Regions from separate parts of the Streptomyces sp. NPDC102278 genome, predicted to be linked through region 1. Evidence: predicted binding sites of a transcription regulator. Region 1 holds the regulator's gene; the other holds the start of a gene.
The links. The regulator HspR, encoded in region 1, represses chaperone genes until heat shock. The targets are predictions, from matches to a motif close to TTGAGNNNNNNNNNCTCAA.
Positions count from the first base shown of each region.

Region 2: lon (endopeptidase La) is a predicted target of HspR. The motif match lies at 1,891-1,909, and genes of this name have one in related genera.

Region 1 covers NZ_JBIWLV010000005.1:11,550-17,585, reverse strand. Annotated here, with positions in the region: gene dnaK (molecular chaperone DnaK) at 134-1,981, shown strand; gene grpE (nucleotide exchange factor GrpE) at 1,981-2,664, shown strand; gene dnaJ (molecular chaperone DnaJ) at 2,704-3,888, shown strand; gene ACIRO3_RS14665 (heat shock protein transcriptional repressor HspR) at 3,890-4,351, shown strand; gene ACIRO3_RS14660 (helix-turn-helix transcriptional regulator) at 4,423-5,484, opposite strand; gene ACIRO3_RS14655 (hypothetical protein) at 5,722-6,006, shown strand; gene ACIRO3_RS14650 ((2Fe-2S)-binding protein) at 6,006-6,036, shown strand, end outside.
Region 2 covers NZ_JBIWLV010000001.1:432,876-438,911, forward strand. Annotated here, with positions in the region: gene lon (endopeptidase La) at 1-1,868, opposite strand, end outside; gene ACIRO3_RS01950 (DUF4097 family beta strand repeat-containing protein) at 2,000-2,788, opposite strand; gene ACIRO3_RS01955 (sulfurtransferase) at 2,852-3,694, opposite strand; gene ACIRO3_RS01960 (hypothetical protein) at 3,934-5,430, opposite strand; gene ACIRO3_RS01965 (hypothetical protein) at 5,472-6,036, shown strand, end outside.

The DNA.
Region 1 (6,036 bases):
CGGCGTGTCGCGGCCCTGGTGAGCGTAAGGGCGGGATAAAAGTTGAGCGCCCCCGACTCAGCTCTGTTGACGTCGGCGCGGGCGATGGTGCATGGTTGAGTCTGTTCCACTCAAGTCAGCTGGAGGAATCGAAATGGCACGTGCGGTCGGCATCGACCTGGGCACCACTAACTCCGTCGTCAGCGTTCTGGAAGGCGGCGAGCCCACCGTCATCACCAACGCCGAGGGCGCCAGGACCACGCCGTCCGTCGTCGCCTTCGCCAAGAACGGTGAGGTCCTCGTCGGAGAGGTGGCCAAGCGCCAGGCGGTCACGAACGTGGACCGGACCATCCGTTCCGTCAAGCGCCACATGGGCACTGACTGGAAGATCAACCTGGATGGCAAGGACTTCAACCCGCAGCAGATGAGCGCCTTCATCCTGCAGAAGCTGAAGCGCGACGCCGAGGCGTACCTGGGCGAGAAGGTCACGGACGCGGTCATCACCGTCCCGGCCTACTTCAACGACTCCGAGCGTCAGGCGACGAAGGAAGCCGGCGAGATCGCGGGCCTGAACGTCCTGCGCATCGTCAACGAGCCGACGGCCGCCGCCCTGGCCTACGGTCTCGACAAGGACGACCAGACCATTCTCGTCTTCGACCTCGGTGGCGGCACCTTCGACGTGTCGCTCCTGGAGATCGGCGACGGAGTCGTCGAGGTCAAGGCGACCAACGGTGACAACCACCTCGGTGGCGACGACTGGGACCAGCGCGTCGTCGACTACCTGGTGAAGCAGTTCCAGAACGGCCACGGCGTCGACCTGTCCAAGGACAAGATGGCGCTCCAGCGTCTGCGCGAGGCCGCCGAGAAGGCGAAGATCGAGCTGTCCTCCTCCACGGAGACCTCGATCAACCTGCCCTACATCACGGCGTCCGCCGAGGGCCCGCTGCACCTGGACGAGAAGCTCACGCGCTCGCAGTTCCAGCAGCTGACCGCGGACCTGCTGGACCGCTGCAAGACCCCGTTCCACAACGTCATCAAGGACGCGGGCATCAACCTGTCCGAGATCGACCACGTGGTCCTGGTCGGCGGCTCCACCCGCATGCCGGCCGTCGCCGAGCTCGTCAAGGAGCTCACCGGCGGTCAGGACGCCAACAAGGGCGTCAACCCGGACGAGGTCGTCGCCATCGGCGCGACCCTCCAGGCGGGCGTGCTCAAGGGTGAGGTCAAGGACGTCCTGCTCCTCGACGTGACCCCGCTGTCCCTCGGTATCGAAACCAAGGGCGGCATCATGACCAAGCTCATCGAGCGCAACACCACGATCCCGACCAAGCGGTCCGAGATCTTCACGACGGCCGAGGACAACCAGCCGTCCGTGCAGATCCAGGTCTACCAGGGTGAGCGCGAGATCGCGGCGTACAACAAGAAGCTCGGCATGTTCGAGCTGACCGGCCTGCCGCCGGCCCCGCGTGGCGTCCCGCAGATCGAGGTCTCCTTCGACATCGACGCGAACGGCATCATGCACGTCACGGCCAAGGACCTCGGCACGGGCAAGGAGCAGAAGATGACCGTCACCGGCGGCTCCTCGCTCGGCAAGGACGAGGTCGACCGCATGCGCCAGGAGGCGGAGCAGTACGCGGACGAGGACCTGCGTCGCAAGGAGGCGGCCGAGTCCCGCAACCAGGGCGAGCAGCTCGTCTACCAGACGGAGAAGTTCGTCAAGGACAACGAGGACAAGGTTCCGGCCGACGTCAAGGCCGAGGTCGAGGCCTCCGTCACCGAGCTGAAGGAAAAGCTGAAGGGCGAGGACGCCGCGGAGATCCGCACCGCGACCGAGAAGCTCGCCGCGGTCAGCCAGAAGCTCGGCCAGGCCATCTACGCCGACGCGCAGGGCGCCCAGGCCGCCGGCGCGCCGACCGGTGACGCCGACCAGGCCAAGGCCGACGACGACGTCGTCGACGCCGAGATCGTCGACGACGAGAAGCCGAAGGGTGGCGCTGCCTGATGTCGGAGGAGACCCCGGGTTTCGACGAGGAGCCTGAAGTCCCCACCGGCGCCGACGCGGACGACGCCGCCGCCGAGCCGAAGGCCGCCGACTCCTCCCCGGAGGAGAAGGTGGCCCCGGCCGGGGACTCGGACACTCAGGCCGTCGGCCAGGAAACGGCCCTCCTGGCGCAGCTGGACCAGGCCCGTACCGCGCTCGGTGAGCGCACCGCGGACCTCCAGCGGCTCCAGGCCGAGTACCAGAACTACCGCCGCCGCGTGGAGCGGGACCGGATCGCCGTCAAGGAGATCGCGGTCGCGTCCCTCCTGACGGAACTCCTCCCGACCCTGGACGACATCGGCCGGGCACGGGAGCATGGCGAACTGGTCGGCGGCTTCAAGTCGGTGGCCGAATCGCTGGAGACCGCCGCCGCCAAGATGGGGTTGCAGCAGTTCGGCAAGGAGGGCGAGCCCTTCGACCCGACGATCCACGAGGCCCTGATGCACTCGTACGCGCCGGATGTCACCGAGGACACCTGCGTGGCGATCCTGCAGCCGGGCTACCGGATCGGCGAGCGCACGATCCGTCCCGCGCGGGTCGCGGTGGCCGAGCCCCAGCCCGGCGCGGCCCCGGCCGCCAAGACCGAGTCCGCGGACGGCGACACGCCGTCTGACAAGGACGCGGATGCCCCCGACAAGGGCTGACGTCCACCATGTAGCCGCACGAGAGGAGGGCCACCGGGGATGAGCACGAAGGACTTCGTCGAGAAGGACTACTACAAGGTCCTCGGTGTCCCGAAGGACGCCACCGAGGCCGAGATCAAGAAGGCGTACCGGAAGCTCGCCCGCGAGTTCCACCCGGACGCCAACAAGGGCGACGCCGCGGCCGAGGAGCGCTTCAAGGAGATCTCCGAGGCGAACGACATCCTCGGTGACGCCAAGAAGCGCAAGGAGTACGACGAGGCCCGTGCCCTGTTCGGCAACGGGGGCTTCCGCCCCGGTCCGGGCGGGGGCGGCGGCTCGTTCAACTTCGACCTCGGCGACCTCTTCGGGGGTCAGCAGCAGGGCGGCGCGGCAGGCGGCTTCGGCGGTGGCCTGGGCGACGTCTTCGGCGGCCTGTTCAACCGCGGCGGCGCCGGCCCGGGTGCGGGACCCCGTACCCAGCCGCGCCGCGGCCAGGACATCGAGTCCGAGGTCACGCTGTCGTTCACGGAGGCCGTGGACGGCGCGACCGTCCCCCTCCGGATGTCCTCGCAGTCGCCCTGCAAGGCCTGTTCCGGTACCGGCGACAAGAACGGCACCCCCCGGGTGTGCCCGACGTGCGTCGGCACCGGCCAGGTCTCGCGGGGCAGCGGTGGCGGTTTCTCCCTGACCGACCCCTGCGCCGACTGCAAGGGGCGCGGCCTGATCGCCGAGACCCCCTGCGACATCTGCAAGGGCAGCGGGCGGGCCCGCAGCTCCCGGACCATGCAGGTCCGGATCCCGGCGGGCGTCTCCGACGGCCAACGGATCCGACTGCGCGGCAAGGGGGCCCCGGGCGAGCGCGGCGGCCCGGGCGGCGACCTGTACGTCGTCGTCCACGTCGACGGGCACCCGGTGTTCGGCCGGCGGGACGACAACCTCACGGTGACCGTCCCGGTGACCTTCGCGGAGGCCGCCCTGGGCGCCGACATCAAGGTCCCGACCCTCAACGGCCCCCCGGTGACCCTGAAGCTTCCCCCGGGTACCCCGAACGGGCGTACGATGCGGGCCCGCGGCAAGGGTGCGGTCCGCAAGGACGGCACCCGCGGCGACCTGCTCGTGACGGTGGAGGTCGAGGTGCCCTCGGAGCTGTCCGACAAGGCCCGTGAAGCCCTGGAGATGTATCGCGACGCGACGGAGTCGCAGGACCCGCGCGCAGCGCTGTTCGAGTCCGCGAAGGGAGCATGACATGGACGGCCGCCGCAGACAGTCCCGGTTGGGCGGGGCTTATCAGCTCACTGATGAGACCCCTGTCTATGTGATTTCGGTGGCCGCCCAGCTCTCGGGACTGCATCCGCAGACCCTCCGCCAGTACGACCGCCTCGGCCTGGTCTCACCGGACCGGACGGCCGGCCGCGGACGTCGATATTCGGCCAGGGACATCGAACTGCTCCGCACGGTGCAGGCGCTGTCCCAGGACGAGGGCATCAACCTGGCCGGCATCAAGCGGATCATCGAACTGGAGAACCAGGTCGCCGCCCTCCAGCAGCGCGTGGCCGAACTGTCCACCGCCGTGGACGGCGCGGCCGCCGCGCTCCAGGCCCGCGAGGCCCAGGTGCACGCCTCGTACCGCCGCGACCTGGTCCCCTACCAGCCGCCGCAGCCGGGCAGCGCGCTGGTCGTCTGGCGCCCCAAGCGTCCGATGGACTGACACCGCAGCCCGACACCGCCGTACGCGCGAAGGCCCCGCCCGGATCATCCCGGGCGGGGCCTTCGTCGTCGCTACAGGTGGTTCGCGTGGCCGCCGTGTTCGGCCTCGTCCTCCGGGAGGTGCGGGGCCGAACTGTGCAGGATGCCGGACTGGGCGATCAGGAAGCCGAGTTGGGCCCGGCTGCCGCTGCCCAGGGCGGTGGCCAGTCGGGCGATGTGCGCGCGGCAGGTCCGTACGTTCATTCCCAGCCGGCGGGCGATGGCCTCGTCCACGTGCCCCTCGACCAGGAGCTGCGCGATGGACCGCTGCACGCCCGTGATGCCGTCGTGCATGTGCGTGTACGTGACCTCCTCGCTCAGGGGCACGGCACGCCGCCAGAGCTGCTCGAACACCTTGATGAGGTAGTCGACCAGCCCCGGGTGCCGCAGCTCCAGTGCCACCCGCCGGTCGTCGCTGACCGGGATGAACGCCACCGTGCGGTCGAAGACGATGAGTCGCTCGATGAGCTCCTCCAGGGTGCGGATCTCCACCTTCCCGGCGGAGATCCGGTCCACGTACGCCAGCGTGCCCTGGCTGTGCCGCGCGGTGTGCTGGTACAGCGTCCGGATGCTGATGCCCCGGTCGATCAGCGGGGCGTCCCGCTCCAGGGCCTGTGTGAGGGCCAGGGAGGGCCGTGCACCGCCCGGTTGGATCGTCAGCATCTCCGTGTGGCACTCGGCCGTCGCCAGGTCCAACGCCGCGTTGATCCGCTCGAAACCCTCCAGGACCGTGATGGCGTGGGTGTTCGCCGGGTTCTGCGCACTGATGGTCAGAAACGGCTCGAAAGCATCGGTGAGATCTACAGCCGTACGTCGCCTGTCCTGGATCTCGCGTTCAATCGGATGCAGCCGTTGCGCCAATGCGACGGACGGGGGAACCGGGCGGAGCTGGTTCGCGTCATCCGGGTCAGGCTGTACCAGGGCGAATTCAAGCAGGCAGGGGGCCTGCTGCACCTCGCTCCGAGCGATCCGGCCGGCGCTGAGCGCAGCCGTGTACAACCGCGTTCCCTCGGGGCACAGGGACGTGACGGAGTGGGGATGAGTCGGGTTTGTCGCACTTTTGGGCAAATCTCCACCCCCCAGGGTCCTGAACATGCAAGAACATGATGCATCGTCCCTGTGGCATTGACGTGCCTGAATGAGCCATCGTCTGTGTGGCGGGGGAGAGGATTCCATCAAGTGAGGACGAAGCCGACCATGTATAAGAGAATGCTTCGCTCGGCGCTTGCCGTTGGTTTCTCCGCTGTTGCGGTCTTTGGGGTAGTCGGTGCCGTCGAAAGTGACGCGGGGGGCACCGCTCTGACCGGCGACAGTGGCTGGACCGGCGCGCCGGTGGGCAAGTCGGACAGCGGATGGACCGTACTGCCGGCCAGTGACTCCGGCTGGACCAACGGTCCGACCGCCAAGGCGGACAGCGGCTGGACCGTGCTGCCGGCCGTCGACTCCGGTTGGACCAGCGGTCCGTCCGGCAAGGGAGACAGCGGGTGGACCCGGACCCAGTCCGGTGACTCCGGCTGGACCAGCGCCCCCTCGCGCTCGTCGGACAGCGGCTGGACCAGCGCGCCCTCCGGCGCGTCGGACTCGGGTTGGACCGCTCTGCCTGCGATGGCCGTCTGATGACCCCCGACGACCGAGACTTCCGACGCG
Region 2 (6,036 bases), on a different contig from region 1:
ACGTCGCCGCCGGCGCCGGTCACGGCGAGGCCGGTGGCCACGCCGGGCACCGCGGTCCGCCGCTCGGACGGGTCCTGCGCGGACTCCGGGACGTGGTGCGGGCGCCCGATGAGTGCCCGCAGGTCGTCGGCGCCGACGCGCAGCGGCAGTTCCCGCTCCCCCAGCTCGTGCTGCGAGGCCACCTTGCGCAGCAGCCGCGCGAGGGAGCGCTCCAGGGTCCGCACGCCCGCCTCGCGGGTGTACTCCCCGGCGAGCCTGCGCAGGGCGTCGTCCTCCAGGACCACCTCGTCGGCGCCGAGCCCGGCGCGCTCCAGCTGCCGGGGCAGCAGGTGGTCGCGGGCGATGACCACCTTCTCGTCCTCCGTGTAGCCGTCGAGGCGGACCAGCTCCATGCGGTCGGCGAGGGCTTCCGGGATGGCCTCCAGGACATTGGCGGTGGCCAGGAAGACCACGTCACTGAGGTCCAGTTCGACCTCCAGGTAGTGGTCCCGGAAGGTGTGGTTCTGCGCGGGGTCGAGGACCTCCAGCAGGGCCGCGGCCGGGTCGCCCCGGAAGTCGGACCCCACCTTGTCGATCTCGTCCAGGAGCACGACCGGGTTCATCGAGCCGGCCTCCTTGATGGCCCGCACGATCCGGCCGGGCAGCGCGCCGACGTAGGTCCGCCGGTGGCCGCGGATCTCGGCCTCGTCGCGTACGCCGCCGAGCGCGACGCGCACGAACTTGCGGCCCATCGCGTGGGCGACGCTCTCGCCGAGGCTGGTCTTTCCGACCCCGGGCGGGCCCACGAGGGCCAGCACGGCCCCGCCGCGCCGGCCGCCGATGACGCCCATGCCGCGTTCGGAGCGCCGCTTGCGGACCGCCAGGTACTCGGTGATGCGGTCCTTGACGTCGCTCAGTCCGGCGTGCTCGGCGTCGAGCACCGCCCGGGCGCCGCGGATGTCGTACTCGTCCTCGGTGCGTTCGTTCCAGGGCAGTTCCAGCACGGTGTCGAGCCAGGTGCGGATCCAGGAGCCCTCGGGCGACTGGTCGCTGGAACGCTCCAGCTTCTCCACTTCCTTGAGCGCGGCCTCCCGTACCTTCTCGGGCAGGTCGGCGGCCTCGACGCGGGTGCGGTAGTCGTCGGACTCCTCGCCGTCCTTCTCCCCGTTGATTTCGCGCAGTTCCTTGCGCACGGCCTCCAACTGCCGCCGCAGCAGGAACTCGCGCTGCTGCTTGTCGACGCCGTCCTGTACGTCCTTGGCGATGGACTCGGCGACGTCCTGTTCGGCCAGATGGTCGCTCAGCGCCTTGACGGCGAGCCGGAGCCGGGCGACGGGGTCGGCCGTCTCCAGCAGTTCCACCTTCTGGGCCACGGTCAGGAAGGGCGAGTAGCCGGAGTTGTCGGCGAGCGCCGAGACCCCCTCGATCTGCTGGACCCGGTCCACGACCTGCCAGGCGCCGCGCTTCTTGAGCCAGCTGGTGGCGAGCGCCTTGTACTCCTTGACGAGCTCGGTGACGGCGCCGGGCAGCGGCTCGGGCACCGGCTCCTCGACGGTCTCGCCCTCGACCCAGAGCGCGGCCCCGGGCCCGGTGGTCCCGGCGCCGATGCGGACGCGTTCGCGCCCCCGGATGAGGGCGCCCGGGTCCCCGTCGGAGAGCCGCCCCACCTGCTCGACGGTCCCCAGCACACCGGTGCCCGCGTACTGTCCGTCGATCCGCGGCACGAGCAGCACCCGGGGCTTCCCGCTGCCCGCGGCGGCCTGGGCGGCCTCCACGGCCGCCCGTACGTCGGCGTCGGACAGGTCCAGCGGGACGACCATCCCGGGCAGCACGACCTCGTCGTCGAGCGGCAGTACGGGCAGGGTGAGCGATACGGACGTCGAAGCCATGATCTTCCCTCCGGCAGTGAAGTTGAGCTATGCCGACTCAATGCCGATGAGCCCCCCGATGTTCCCCCACCGCCGTTCGCCGCCGGCGAACACCCCGACGGCGGCCCCGCGCCCGGGTCGACGGCGGCCCGTCAGGCCGCCGAGACGCGGACGTCGCCCGAGGTGGTCTTCACCGAGAGCCGGGCGTCGGCCGCCGCGTCGGTGGGCAGGGCGACCCGGCGGTCGCCCGAGGTGGTGGAGACGTCGACGCGATAGGGCGCGGACGGCACCATCAGGGTGACGTTGCCCGAGCGGGTCTCGGCGGCCACCGAGTTCGGGGACGTCGCGAAGGCCAGGCGGGCGTCGCCGGACGCCGAGCGGACGTCGGCCCCGGGGCCGGCCAGGGCCGAACCGGTGATGTCACCCGAGGAGGTACGGGCCTTCAGCGCGCCCGCGATGCGCTCCACCGACACGTCGCCCGAGGAGGTCTCGACGTCGGCCGCGGCCACCCCGGTCACCGTGACGCTCCCGCTGCCGCTTTCGAGCCTGACCGTCGCGGAGGCCGGCACCTCCAGGCGGTAGTCGACGTAACAACTGCCGGTGCAGCCGGTGTCGAAGGTGAGCAGGCCCCCGGAGACGCGCTGCCCCGGGCGGGGCGCCGTGTCGCCCCGGTAGTGGACGGTGCGGTGGACGGCGACCCCCGGGCCGCTGCCCGGGGTCACCTCGATGGAGCCGTGCCGAGCGCCCGTGATCTCGACGGCCGTCACGGCTTCGGCGACGGTGGCGTCGGCGCGCACGGTCTTCATCGTGTGCGCGGTCAACGAGCAGCCGGTCAGGAGGAGCCCGCCGACGACGGCGCAGGCCGCGACTGCCGTGCGGGCGGGGCGGGATGCCCGGGCGGGTGCGCCGGGGCGGGCGGCGTGTGCGGTGTGGGAAGGCATGACGCCAGTCTGGCGAGGCCCGCTCCGCGCGGCGATGGGGCCGGTACCCGGCGCCCGGTGGGGTTAACCCCCGGTCACCACGGGACGGTTGGAGGGCAGGCCCCACTCGCTCCAGGAGCCGTCGTACACGGCGAGGTCCCGGTATCCGGCGAGTTCGGCGCCCAGCGCGAGCACGCAGGCCGTCACCCCCGACCCGCAGCTGAAGTACAGGCGTTCCCGCTCTCCCGCCAACGCCGCGAACGTCTGCCGGAGTTCCCCGGCGGGACGCATCAACCCGTCCGGACCCTTGAGGTCCCCGAAGGGCAGGTTCAGGGCGCCCGGCATGTGGCCGCCGCGCAGCCCGGGGCGGGGTTCCGGGGCGGTGCCCGCGAACCGCTCCGGGGTGCGGGCGTCCAGCACGGTCGCCGCCGGGTCGGCCAGGGCGTCGGCCACGGCGGCGGAGTCCACCAGCAGTCCGGCGCGCGGTCGGGCGGTGAAGGAACCGCGCGGTCCCTCGTAGTCGGGCGCGAGGTGTTCCACGGGCAGTCCGGCGGCCTCCCACGCGGGCAGTCCGCCGTCCAGGACGGCGGCCCGGTCGAAGCCCATGGCGCGCAGCATCCACCACGCCCGGGCGCTGGAATGCAGCCCGGCGCCGTCGTAGATGACCACCGCGGCCCGGTCGTCGAGGCCGAGGTCCCGCATCGCGCGCTCGAAGGCGGCGGCCGCGGGCATCACGTGCGGGAGTTCCGTCGTGTGGTCGGACAGGTCGCCGTCGAGGTCGAAGGGCCGGGCGCCGGGGATCCGTCGGTCGGCGCCGCGGTGGGGGGCGACGGAGGCGTCGAGGACGACCAGGTCCGGGCCGCCGAGCCGGGCGGCCAGCCAGGGGGCCCCGACCAGGGGGCCCGGGGGGTTCTGGGACACGGTCATGCGGCGCCTCCGGCAGTGGGGGTCGGCGGGCCTCGGCGGTCCGGCCCGCAGCCCATCCAACCATCCGACCCCGCCCGCCACTTGGCCCGCCGCCCCCTCCGCACCCGCCCGCCACTTGGCCCGCCGCCCCCTCCGCACCCGCCTGCCACCTGGCCCGCCGCCCCCTCCGCACCCGCACCTTCCTCCCCGCGCCGGGCACGCGCCCCCGCGCCGGGCACGCGCCCCCGCGCCGGCCGGGCTCAGCCCCGACCGCAGCCCCCGGCCGGGCCCCCGGCCGGGCCCCGGGCCGGGCCCCGGGCCGCGTAGACCACGATCCGCGCGCCCCGCACCTGTGTCACCGAACACGGCACGAACCCGGCGGCCAGGGCCTCCCGCTTCGCGACCTCCGCCGGGTACGGGTCCAGCGGTTGCCCCTCCGGGTCCAGCAGGGCCACCACCCGGGGGGCCGCGGCCAACCGCGCCCGGATCCGCGCCGGGTCGGCCTCCGTGCCCCACAGGCTCCGCGAGGCGGTCGGGGAGCGGTCCAGGGCGAGGTCGTGCAGGGGCGCGTACACGGCGGGCGAGGACAGCAGCCACTCGCGGCGCCGGGACGGCATGAACAGCACGGCGTCCCCGGGCCGCGCCCGCTCCCGGACGGCGGCGGCCACCGCGAGGACGTCGTCCTTGCGGCTCTCCGGGGTCCGCAGCCACACCGACCACCAGCCCAGCGGGGCGAGCAGCGCGGCGACCAGCACCCACGGCCAGACCCCGCGCGCGGCGGCGAGCCGGGCCCCGGCGAGCAGGGCGAGCCCGGTCAGCGCGTAGAGGACGTACCGGTCGACGTACCAGGGGTGCGCGAGCGAGACGAGCAGCAGCAGCCCGGGCGGCAGCAGCGCGAGCGGTACGGCGACCCGGACGAGTTCCCGGGGCGCCGACGGGCCCCGGGCGAGCAGCGCCACCGCGAGCACGAGCGCCCCGTACGCGGCCCAGTCCTGCCAGCTCGGCCGCCCGAGCCAGCCCAGCTGCCGCTCGGCCTGCCCCGCGCTGACCCGGGCCAGCGGCAGCAGCGCGGCCACGACCGCGGCGGCGCTCCACCGCCACCCGCGCGAGCGCCAGGCGACGATGCCGTGGGCGAGCAGGGCCAGTACGGCGAACTCGTGCAGCCAGCAGCCGAGCAGCAGCACCAGCGTGTACGCCGCCCACCGCTCGCGGAGCATCAGGTGGGTGGCCCACACCACGGCGCAGGCCACGAACGCGTACGAGCGCCCCTCCTGCGCGTACATCTGCACGGGCGGCAGGACGGCGTAGGCGACGCCGGCGCACAGCGCGGCCCGCTCCCCCGCCAACCGGCGCGCCACCGCGGCCACGCCCGCGGCGGCCAGGGCGGTGGCGGCCACGGACGGCAGCCGCAGCGCCCACAGGCCGCCGTCCCACAGGGCGAACACGCCGTGCAGGAGCAGGTAGTGCAGCCCGTGCACGGCGTCGACCTGCCCGAGCAGCTCCCACAGGTCGCCCAGGGGGCGGTGCGCCACCTGGACGGTGACGGATTCGTCGCGCCACATGCTGCCGCCGGCCGGGCCGCGTTCCAGGCCCCAGAGCCCCAGGGCGAGGGCGACGAGCGGCGGCGCCACGCGCCGCAGGGCCGTGCGGCCGGCGTCGCGACTGAGATCGCGACTGAGATCGCGGCCGAGGTCGGGGCTGATGTCGCGGCTGATGTCGGCCTCCGGGTGCTTCCGCGTGACGGGTGCGGACTCCATACTCGGGGTCCGGGTCGGCCGAATTCCCGCGGGGGTGTGGCGTGCGCGCAGGGCGAGCGGGACGGGCGACGGCGGTACTGGGCGCGCTCCTGGGCGCGTTGTTGCTCGGCGGGTGCGACGCCGACGGAGAGCCGGCCGCCCCGCGCACGGAGTCGACCGCGACGGCCGACGGGCCGTCACCCGCGACCCCGACCGCCCCGACCGCCGGCACCCCGGGCGCACCCGCCACCGGGGGCCCGACCCCTCCGGACCCCGGGCCCACCGGCACCGCCCCGCCCCCTTCGCCGCGCGCGACCTCCCCGGCCGCGACCCTGGTCCGGGTCACCCGCAGCGGCGGGTTCGCCGGGCGCACCGGCACGCTCGTGGTCGGGGACGACGGCTCCTGGACCCGGCTGGACGGGCGGGCGAAGGAGGTCGGCCGGGGCCGGCTGACGGCCCCTCAACTCGCCGCGCTGCGCGCGGCCCTGCGGGAGGCGGACTTCGCGCGGCTGCCGCGGGCGTCGAAGAGCGGGACCGTGTTCGACGGGTTCACCTACGCCTTCGCGCACGGGGGCTTCGAGGTGGCCACGGGGGACGGTTCGGTGCCGATGGCCCTGACGCGGGTGC